3 regions of the Arhodomonas sp. KWT2 genome follow, and region 3 is predicted to be linked to each of the others. Evidence: predicted binding sites of a transcription regulator. Region 3 holds the regulator's gene; each other region holds the start of a gene.

Region 1 (3,240 bases), on a different contig from region 3:
GCTCGGCGATGTTGTCGATCACCCCGAGGACCTCCTTGGCGCTCTCCGTGCCCTGCGCCAGCGACTCCACCATCCGGCCGGCCTCGGCGACCCCGTCGGCGAGCCGGCTGATCGCCCGGGAGACCTCATCGACGCGGGCGTGGCCGTTGTTGGCCTGATCCCGCGCGTCGTCGGCGGCGCGACTGGCCTCGTCGGCGTTGTCGGCGACTTCCCGTGCGGCCTCGCGTACCTCGGTCATCGCCTGATTCAGGCTCTCGATCCGCTCGGCCTCCGTGTTCGCGCCCTCGCGGGTGCGCTGGGTCTGTTCGGTGAGCGTGGAGGCGGCGTCGCGCAGGCGCTCCGTTTCTCCGGCCAGGCTGCGCACGGTGGACTGGAAGTGCTCCAGCAGCCGGTTGACCGCATCGGCCACGCTGCGGAACTCGTCGTTGCCGCGCACGTCGATGCGTGGACGCAGGTCCTCCTCGGAGGCGACGGCCTCGGTGGTGTCGCGCAGGGCCCGTAGCGGCCGGATCACCACCCGGCCGATAACGGCGCTTAGCACCGCCAGTCCGGCGAGGAAAATGGCGAGGTTGATGCCCACCGTGGTGGTGATGTCCCGCCAGACCGCTGTGTCCATGCCGGCCATTGAGAAACGGACGCGTGTAGCACCGAGCACGGCGCCCTCGTCGGCGTTCGCGTGGCAGCCGGTGCAGTTGGTGCCGTGATAGTCGGTGAGGTTGAGGTGGGGGACGGCCACGGTGAGGGCGCGGCCGTCCTCGCCCTGCGCCACCGAGACGACGCGCTCGCCGGAAAGGACACGACGGTCGATGGCGTCCCGGGGCTGCTCCTCGTCCATGCCCGGGCCGTAGAGCGCCTGGACAGGCTTGCCGCGCAGGGTACGCGCGGAGATTACGTTCTGGTGGGACTCGAGCTTACGGAAGAGGATACCGCGGCGTTTCATCTGCCCGGTCAGCATCAGTGCATTGAGGCTGTCCAGGTGGCTGGAGATCAGGGTGTCGGCCTGTGCCACGGCGTTGTCGAGCACCCGGGCGCGCTGGCGGTGTGCCGAGTAGACCGTCACCAGCGCCATCGCGAGCAGGAATACGCCGGCAATCGCCGGCAGGATCTTCAGCTTGATGGATATACGTCGCATGCCCCGTCCTTTCTGCCCCCTCGTCCCTTTGCCCCGGTCTTATCGGCACGTCGGGGTCCTTGTTTAGTCCATTTCGGATTCTACCGGGCCGGGACGGCCGCCTCTTGAGCTGGATCAGCTCGGTGGCTGTCGCTGTTCGGAGACAGGCCGCCGGCGGTTCGACACCACCGGGCCGGTTGTGGCGGGCGCTGCGCCGTATGGGGGCCGGCGGCGGCGCGGTCTCCGTTCATCGGCGTTTCGCGGCCGCAGGCACCGTAATTGACCGTCGTCATCCCCGGCGCACCAGGGCCGGGCATAACGTGATTCCCAGTGCGTGCCGGTGGATAACCGGGGCGCGCCGGAGTCGGATCTCCGGGGGCGTGATGTTGGGTGATTCCGGGAGGAATACGAGATGGCCAAGGAGATGAAGGCGGACGCGCCGAAGGCGGTGCCGGCGGAGCAGACGCCGGCGCCGACGGGTCGCACGATGGGTGTTTTCGACGATGTCGACCGGTTCATGGACACGGTGTTCGAGCGCGGGTGGATGCGCCCGTTCCGCTGGGAACATCCGCTGTGGGAGCGCATCGCAGGGGGCGGCGAGGGCCGGATCCCGCGGGTGGACCTGCTCGAGCGCGACAGCGACGTGCTGCTGCGCGCCGAGCTGCCGGGGGTGCAGCGCAGGGACCTCGACGTCTCGGTGACGGACGCCACGGTCACCATCCGGGGGGCAACGGCGAGCGAGAAGCGCGCGGAAGAAGGGGCCTATTTCCGCAGCGAGATCGCCCGCGGGGCGTTCAGTCGCACGGTGTCCCTGCCGGCCAAGGTCGACGCGGACAAGGCGGATGCCCGCTTCGCGGACGGCATCCTCGAGATCACGCTGCCCAAGGTGAAGGAAGCCCGCCGCCGGCGTATCGAGGTGCGCTGAGGGCGGGCTTGATCGTCGTGTCGCCCCTGGGGCGAGGACTGCATGGAGGAAAGGACGATGACGACATCATCACTACGATCTCTGAACACGTTCAACCACGAAATGCTGGATGTCGGGCGCGATATCTCGGAGGGCGCGATGCGCAGCGCCGCCTGCCTCGGTTACGGGGCGGACGGTCCGGAGCGCGCCTACCGTGAGGGCGTCGCCGTGGCCCACAACGCGGTGGAACGGACCATCGGGCTCGAGCGTGCGATGGTTCACGCCTGGCGTGCCCAGGCCCGTGAGCAGCCGGCGAGCGGCGCCCTCTGGGAATCCGCGCTTGGCCTCATTGAGCAGGGTATCGACACCCGGGAACGCCTCTGGACGGCGTGGTTCCGCGCCCTCGAGGGCGCGTCCGTGAATGCGTTGACCGGTGCGATGCCGGCTATGTGGGGCGAAGCGGGCAGTTCGGCCCGTAGCGGGGCGGACGAGCCGCAGGCCGCGTCGTCGAAATCGTCGGCACGGGCCACCCGTGGCGGGCGCACGGCGTCCCGTGGACAACCGAGGTCGGAAACCGGCGGACAGTCGGCGGCCCAGGGCTAGCTCGGATCCGGGAGCCCCGAATCGCCAGGGAGGAGAGAGTCATGCCCGATATCGATCGGACAGCGGTGTTTGCGTGGCCACGGCGGGCGCCCACGGCCCGTACCGCTCTGGCGGCACGGCGCCGTCGGCGCTTCGGCTGCGAGATCCATCCCGCCTGGGACGGTAGTGGCTGCTACGTGCTCTGGGCCTGGGTGGAGCAGGAGGGTGAATGCGAGTGGGCCGTGCTTGATCATGAGGACGGCGCACCGTTGCGTTTCTGTACCCCGCAGCGTGCCCAGGCGTATGCCCTGAAGCGCGGCTATGGAACGGATGCCGTGCGCATGCGGTGGCCGCCGACGGCGCGCTGATACAACGCTCGTCGGCGTATGCCGGCCACCGGTCCACTAACGCGTCGATTCCGGCAATGATCTGAATTTCTGAGAAGTTATTCCGTTTTGCCTGTGGCGTGATGCGTCTATATTTTCCGGGAAATCCCGTGAAACGCTGTCCACCGGCGCGCGCCGGTGGACAGCGTCCCCGCGTCGATGGTGTCTTCTTGACCAGGGATGGGGCCTGATCGAGCACGGGTGCCGACAGGGCATCGCCATCGAGGGGCTGGCGTTTAGGGAGGGACGCGGTATGG
Region 2 (3,240 bases), on a different contig from region 3:
TCTGCTCTTCCGTGGCGGTGGCGATCTGCAGGTTGAGATCCCGCATGGTCGAAACGGCCGTCTCGACGTCGCGGATGGCCGTCGCGGTGGACTCGGCCTGCTCCAGCGTCGATCCGGCGCGCTCGCGTCCCTTCCGGGTGAGGTCGCCCGCGGTGGTCGCCGCGGACTGGAGCTTCTCGATGGTCTGGCGGATCTCCTCGGTGGATTCCTGGGTACGCTGGGCGAGGGTGCGTACCTCCTCGGCCACCACCGCGAAGCCGCGGCCGTGCTCGCCGGCCCGCGCGGACTCGATGGCGGCGTTGAGGGCGAGGAGGTTAGTCTGCTCGGCAATGCCGCGGATGACCTCGAGTACGGTGCCGATCTCGGTGGTGTCCTGCTGCAGCTGCTCCATGGCGTTACCGAGCTCGCTCACGAGATCGTCCATGTGCTTGACGGCCGTGACGTTCTCGTCCATCGCCCGGAGGCTACTCTGGGTGTTGTCGCCCGCCTGGTCCGCGGCGGAGGCGGCATCAGAGGCATTGCGGGCGACTTCCTGGATCGTGGCGGACATCTCCGAGATGGAGCTGGCGCTGCCTTCGGTGCGCGAGCGTACCTCGGAGCTGTCGTCCGCGAGACCGGACGCCGTCCGGGTCAGCTCCTGCGCCGTCTCGGCGAGCGACCGGGCCGCTTCCTGCATCCGTGCGAGCATGTCGGTGATGTTGCTGCGCATGCCCTTCAAACCCTCGGAGAGGCGGCCGAGTTCATCTGCGCGGTCGACGCCGGTGTCGTTCCGGAAGTCGCCGTGGGAGTACGCGTCGATGGCGTCGGCGAGCCGGCGGGTGGGGTGTACCACGCTGCGGTTGAGCATCCAGAACAGCAGAGCCAGGGCCACGATGGAGACGCCGACGATGACGGGCAGGCTCCAGTCGGTGGCGATACCGGCCGTCCGGGACGCGGCTTCGCGCTGCTGGCGGGTGAGCGTGCCGATCTGGTCAGCTGCCTTGCTCAGCAGCTCGGTCGGTCCGCGATCGATGCCACGGACCGCGGTGTCGCCGGCACGGTGGTCGAAGCCGCTATCGACGAACGCCTTGTAGCCCTGCCGGTACTGTTCGGCCATGTTCTCGTGGGCGGTGAGGAATTTCTGCAGTGTCGAGCGGATCGCCGGCGTCGGGGCCGCAGCAATCAGGTCCTCGATGCGGGACTGCACCTCGCCTTCGGTCTCGCGGAACTGGCGCCAGTACTTCTCGCGCTGAGCGTCGTCACTGCCGCGCAGCAGTACGTTCTTCCACTCCTGGACCTGCTGCTTGAACAGCCGGTTGGTCGCGAGGATCTCGGTCTCGGCGTGGACGTAGCGTGTGAGCAGGCGTTCGTAGTCGCCGATGCTCGTGTTGAGCCGCACCACGGCGATCACCGCCGTAATGCAGACCACGGCCATCGCCAGGCCGACGGATGCCAGCAGCCAGTTACGCAGGCTGGATTTGAGCCAAGTCATCATCGATGTAGTTCCCCGGGCAGTCAACGTGAGCAGTTCCTACCGCGAACGAGTAATGGTGGTTAAGCTTTATGGTTCGTGGTGTCGACGGTGTATCGGCACGGCGGGGCGGTGCCTTAAGGCCTGGCGGCGAACGTCGTGGCAGTGGCCGATGGGCGGTATTCGCAGGGGCCTGGACGGCGATGCGCTGGCGAGCAACAGGCGTTCGATGCAGCGGTCCGGTCACGGGTCGGCGGGCGCCTCACCGACGCGACGGACCGATGGAACAGGGCGGAGGCATGGCGCAGGGATTCCGTGAACGCATGGCCGCGGAGGTCGCGGCGTGGCGGCACCAGGGCGTGGTCGACGACGATCTGGCCGCACGTCTCGCTGCGCGATACGCTGACGCGGAGGGCGCCGGGGCAATGGCGGTCCGGTTGCTGGGGGGGATCGCGGTAGTCCTGCTTGCCGCTTCTTCCCTCGCCGGGGTGGGGATCCTGCTGCAGAGCGCCTCCCCCGTTGCCCTGGCCGTGCTGGTACTGGCCGCCGCTTTCGCTGCCGGCTGGGCGGGGATCGGCCTGGCGCGGGATCGACGCCGGGGGCTGACCGTCACCGGCGGGGTGCTCATCACCTTTGCGCTCGCGGCTGGTTACGCCGGGGCGTTGCTGTTGTACTTCGGTCTTGGCGGCGGGGGCGGGGCGGACATCCCGCTGCTGGCGATGCTGCTCACGGCGATTGCCGCCCTGGCGGTGGCCTATTCGAACGCCCTGCGGTGGCCCTTGTTCCTGGGGCTGCTTCTGCTCTTCCACTGGGCGGGCACCCGTCATGGCTATATCGGTCATGGTGGCTATTTCCTGGACATCCAGAATGAACGGGACATGGCGGTCGCCGGTCTCACGGCGGTCGTGTTCGGTGTCCTGCACGAGTCGGTGGGCGAAAGGCGCTGGCTGCGACGCCAGGTCGGTTTCGGACATCTCTGGCTGGTCTGGGGGCTGGTCTATTTCAATCTCTGCCTCTGGATACTCTCCATACGGCCCGGAGGCACCGGCTGGGTGCTGGCGTTCAGCGCCGCCGGCGTCGCCCAGATCGTGGCCGGGGCGGTGCTCCGGGACGGACGCTTCACCGGGTTCGGCGTCGTTTTCCTGGCTATCGATGTGTATACGCGGCTGTTCGAACGGTTCTGGGACGAGGTCTCCATCGGGGGGTTCCTGCTGGTCTGCGGACTGCTCGGTGTCGGCATCGGGGGCATGTGTGAGCGCTTCGGCGCGGGGCGGGCGTCATGAGTCCCGCGCGCTTCAGACGGCGGGTGCGCCGTGAGCTTGCGGCGCTGCGACGCGAAGGTGTGCTCGACGACGCCGGGTTCTCCGCCCTTGCGGCCCGTTATCCCGATGCCGGCTGGGACTGGCGTTCGCTGGGGCGGTGGTTCGCGATATTCGGCGGTATCAGTGCCGCGGCCGGCGTGGTCCTGCTGGGCCGTGAGCTGCTCGGTTTCTCGCTGGCAAGGCTCGCCGCGGTGCTCGGTGTCTGCGTCGTCGCCGCTTTCGCGGGCGGCCTCCGGCTCAGGCGGCGCGGCGGTTACCACTGGACACCCCGGGGCCTGGAGCTTCTGGGCGGCCTGCTGGTGATCGCCCTGACCTTTACCGTGGGGGCGATCATCTCGGCCGGCTCCGGCAACTGGCCGGCGCTGCTGCTTATCGACCTGGGGGTGCTCCTGGTCCTGGCGTACGTGCTGGACAACCTGCTGCTCCTGATCGCGGCGGCGGTGGTGTTCTTCGCCTGGTTCGGCGGGG
Region 3 (3,240 bases):
AACTTCGCGCGGATCCTCGGTGTGCCGGTTCATGCCGCGGCCGACGGCGAGGAGCTCGCCGAGCTGCTCGACGATTTCTCCGACCGGCGCCTGGTGCTCATCGACACCGCCGGGATGAGCCAGCGCGACATGCGCCTCGCCGAGCAGATGCGCGCGCTCAAGGACGGCGCCCATCGGATCCGGCCGTACCTGGTGCTGTCGGCGAACACCCAGCTGCCGACCCTGATGGAGACCCTGCGCGCATTTCGCGCCGTGGGCCCGGTGGGGTGTATCCTGAGCAAGGTCGACGAGGCTGCGAGTCTGGGCGGGGTGCTCACGGCGGTGATGCGTGGCCGGCTGCCGATTGCGTACGTGGCCGACGGTCAGCGCGTGCCCGAGGATCTGCGCCCGGCGCGGGCGGATGCGCTGGTCGGCGAGGCGGAGGCCCTCGCGGCGGATAGCGACGGTGAGAACGAGGACGACGAGTCCCTGGCGGTGGCCTTCGCGGGCAGCCTGGCACGGCAGGGCTGAGGGGCATGGATCAGGCAGCGGGATTGAGACGAATGAGCGAGCCGAAGCCGGTCAAGGTGGTCGCGGTGGCCAGCGGCAAGGGGGGCGTGGGCAAGACCAACGTATCCGTGAATCTGGCGAGCGCCCTGGCGCGGGAGGGGCGTGGCGTGATGCTCTTCGATGCCGATCTCGGCCTCGCCAACGTGGACGTGCTCCTGGGGCTCTCGCCCAAGCGTAATCTCGCCCATGTGCTGGATGGCGAGGCCGGGCTGGAGGAGGTCCTGCTCGAGGGACCGGAGGGCATTCACATCGTTCCCGCCTCCTCGGGAACCCAGCGCATGGCCGAGCTCTCCGGCGCCGAGCACGCGGGCCTGATCCGCAGCTTCAGCGAGCTCGCCGTTGACCTTGATTACCTGTTCGTCGATACCGCCGCCGGCATCTCCGACTCGGTGATGAGCTTCGCCCGCGCCGCGCGGGAGGTCCTGGTGGTGGTCTGCGACGAGCCGTCCTCGCTCACCGATGCCTACGCGCTGATCAAGGTGCTCAACCGCGACCACGGCGTGCAGCGTTTCCACATGGTCGCCAACCGTGTCCCGGGGCCGCGGGAGGGCCAGAATCTCTACGGCAAGCTCGCGCGCGTGCTCGACCGCTTCCTGGACGTGACCCTGGAATACCTCGGCGCCGTCCCCGAGGACGATCGCCTGCGTGCCGCGGTTCAGCGCCAGCGCGCGGTGGTCTCGATGTATCCCTCCTGCCCGTCGGCCCGGGCCTTCCAGGCGCTGGCGGCGCGCCTCGAACAGTGGCCGCTGCCGAGCCGCGCCGACGGCCAGCTGGAGTTCTTCGTCGAGCGTGTCATACGCTATGGCAGTCGCGTCCGGGAGGTCTCCGAATGAATGGACATGCGCTCTACGAGGCGGTCCAGCGGGGGAGCAGCGACGACCTGCTGGTGGCGAACGCCCCGCTGGTGCGACGCATCGCTCACCACCTGGCGAGCCGACTGCCTCCGAGCGTGCAGATCGAGGACCTCATCCAGGCGGGCATGGTCGGCCTGCTGGAGGCGGCGCGGCAGTTCGACGCCAGCCAGGGCGCCTCGTTCCAGACCTATGCCGGCATCCGCATCCGCGGTGCCATGCTCGATGAGATCCGGCGCCTCGACTGGACACCGCGTTCCGTGCACCGTCGCTCCCGGGAGGCCGCCGAAGCCATCCACGTCCTGGAGAACGAGCTCGGCCGTGAGCCCCGGGACGCCGAGGTCGCCGCCAGGCTGGGCGTGAGTGTCGACGACTACCACGGTATGCTCGCCGACGCCTCGAGCGCGCACCTGTTCAGCATGGACCAGACGGATCCGCAGACCGGCGAGACCCACGACCCCGCCGGGGATGGCCCGTCACCGCAGGACGTGCTGACCGACGGTCACTTCCGCGCCGACCTTGCCGAGGCCATCCGCGGCCTCAGTGAACGCGACCAGCTGGTGATGCAGCTCTACTATGACGAGGAACTCAATCTGCGCGAGATCGGCGAGGTCCTCGGGGTGAGCGAGTCACGTGTCAGCCAGATTCGTGGCAAGATAATGCTAAAGCTCAAGGCCTCCCTTGCCGATTGGTTGGATGGATAGACACCGATCGGGGCGCCCCCGCGACGGGGGCGTGCACACCGCCGCCGGCGGTGAGGCCTCACAATAACTCGCGTTTCCACTCAGGGGGATCGGCGTGGCACTGGACAAGCACATGAAAATCCTCGTGGTGGACGATTTTTCCACCATGCGGCGCATTATCCGTAATCTTCTGCGGGATCTCGGCTTCGACAACATCTCGGAGGCCGACGACGGCAACACCGCGCTGCCCATACTCAAGCGTGGCGGTTTCGACCTGCTCATCACGGACTGGAACATGCCGGGCATGACCGGTATGGACCTGCTCAAGAACGTCCGTGCCGATGAGGAACTGGCCGAGCTGCCCATCCTGATGGTCACCGCCGAGGCCAAGCGCGAGCAGATCATCGCGGCGGCCCAGGCGGGCGTGAACGGCTATATCGTCAAGCCCTTCACCGCCGTGACGCTCAAGGAGAAGATCGAGAAGATCTTCGAGCGCATCAATGCGGGGGGTTAGGCGATGAGCGACAGCCAGCGCAGCCAGGAATATCTCGCGCTAGCACGCACGCTCATCGAACGTGTCGAGGCCGGCGACGACCCGGGCATGCAGGAGACCGTCGATGAGCTAACGCGACTGCGTGAGAGCGAGCTCTTCCAGGAGATCGGCCAGCTTACCCGCGAGCTCCACGAGGCCCTCAAGTCCTTTCGCGTGGACAGCCGCCTCACCGATATCGCCGCGAGCGAGATCCCCGATGCCCGGGAGCGGCTCAACCATGTCATCGAGGTGACCTCCCGTGCCGCCCACCGCACGCTGGAGGCCGTCGAGACCAGCCTGCCGCTGGCCGACGAGGTCGCTGCCCGGGCCGGGACGCTCCACGAGCGGTGGCAGCAGTTCCGCCGGCGTGAGCTGAGCGCCGACGATTTCCGGGGCCTCAGCCACGACATCGAGGCCTTCCTGGCCGCCGCCGCAGACAACGGCAAGACACTCCACAACGCGCTTTCCGAAGCGTTGATGGCGCAGGATTACCAGGACATCACCGGCCAGATCATCCGCCGCGTCATCACCCTGGTTCAGGAGGTCGAGGACGGCCTGGTCGAGCTCGTGCGCATTTCCGGGGCGCGGATCGCTGAAGAAAAGCCGCGTGCTGCCGATAAGGCGG

Evidence for each region. Region 3 encodes FliA, which starts transcription of late flagellar genes. Its sites were predicted from a motif close to GCTAAAGTTNNNNNNNNNNCNGCCGATA; they were not measured.
Region 1: the regulator FliA is predicted to act here: its motif matches at 1,173-1,200, upstream of ACEZHJ_RS06755 (methyl-accepting chemotaxis protein).
Region 2: the regulator FliA is predicted to act here: its motif matches at 1,565-1,592, upstream of ACEZHJ_RS01200 (methyl-accepting chemotaxis protein).

Annotation. Positions count from the first base shown of each region.
Region 1 covers NZ_JBHFPQ010000038.1:115,207-118,446, reverse strand. Annotated here, with positions in the region: gene ACEZHJ_RS06755 (methyl-accepting chemotaxis protein) at 1-1,132, opposite strand, end outside; gene ACEZHJ_RS06750 (Hsp20/alpha crystallin family protein) at 1,524-2,036, shown strand; gene ACEZHJ_RS06745 (hypothetical protein) at 2,094-2,618, shown strand; gene ACEZHJ_RS06740 (hypothetical protein) at 2,660-2,965, shown strand.
Region 2 covers NZ_JBHFPQ010000020.1:61,892-65,131, forward strand. Annotated here, with positions in the region: gene ACEZHJ_RS01200 (methyl-accepting chemotaxis protein) at 1-1,471, opposite strand, end outside; gene ACEZHJ_RS01205 (hypothetical protein) at 1,750-2,733, shown strand; gene ACEZHJ_RS01210 (DUF2157 domain-containing protein) at 2,730-3,240, shown strand, end outside.
Region 3 covers NZ_JBHFPQ010000043.1:193,703-196,942, reverse strand. Annotated here, with positions in the region: gene flhF (flagellar biosynthesis protein FlhF) at 1-510, shown strand, start outside; gene ACEZHJ_RS10255 (MinD/ParA family protein) at 543-1,382, shown strand; gene ACEZHJ_RS10250 (RNA polymerase sigma factor FliA) at 1,379-2,104, shown strand; gene cheY (chemotaxis response regulator CheY) at 2,205-2,597, shown strand; gene ACEZHJ_RS10240 (protein phosphatase CheZ) at 2,601-3,240, shown strand, end outside.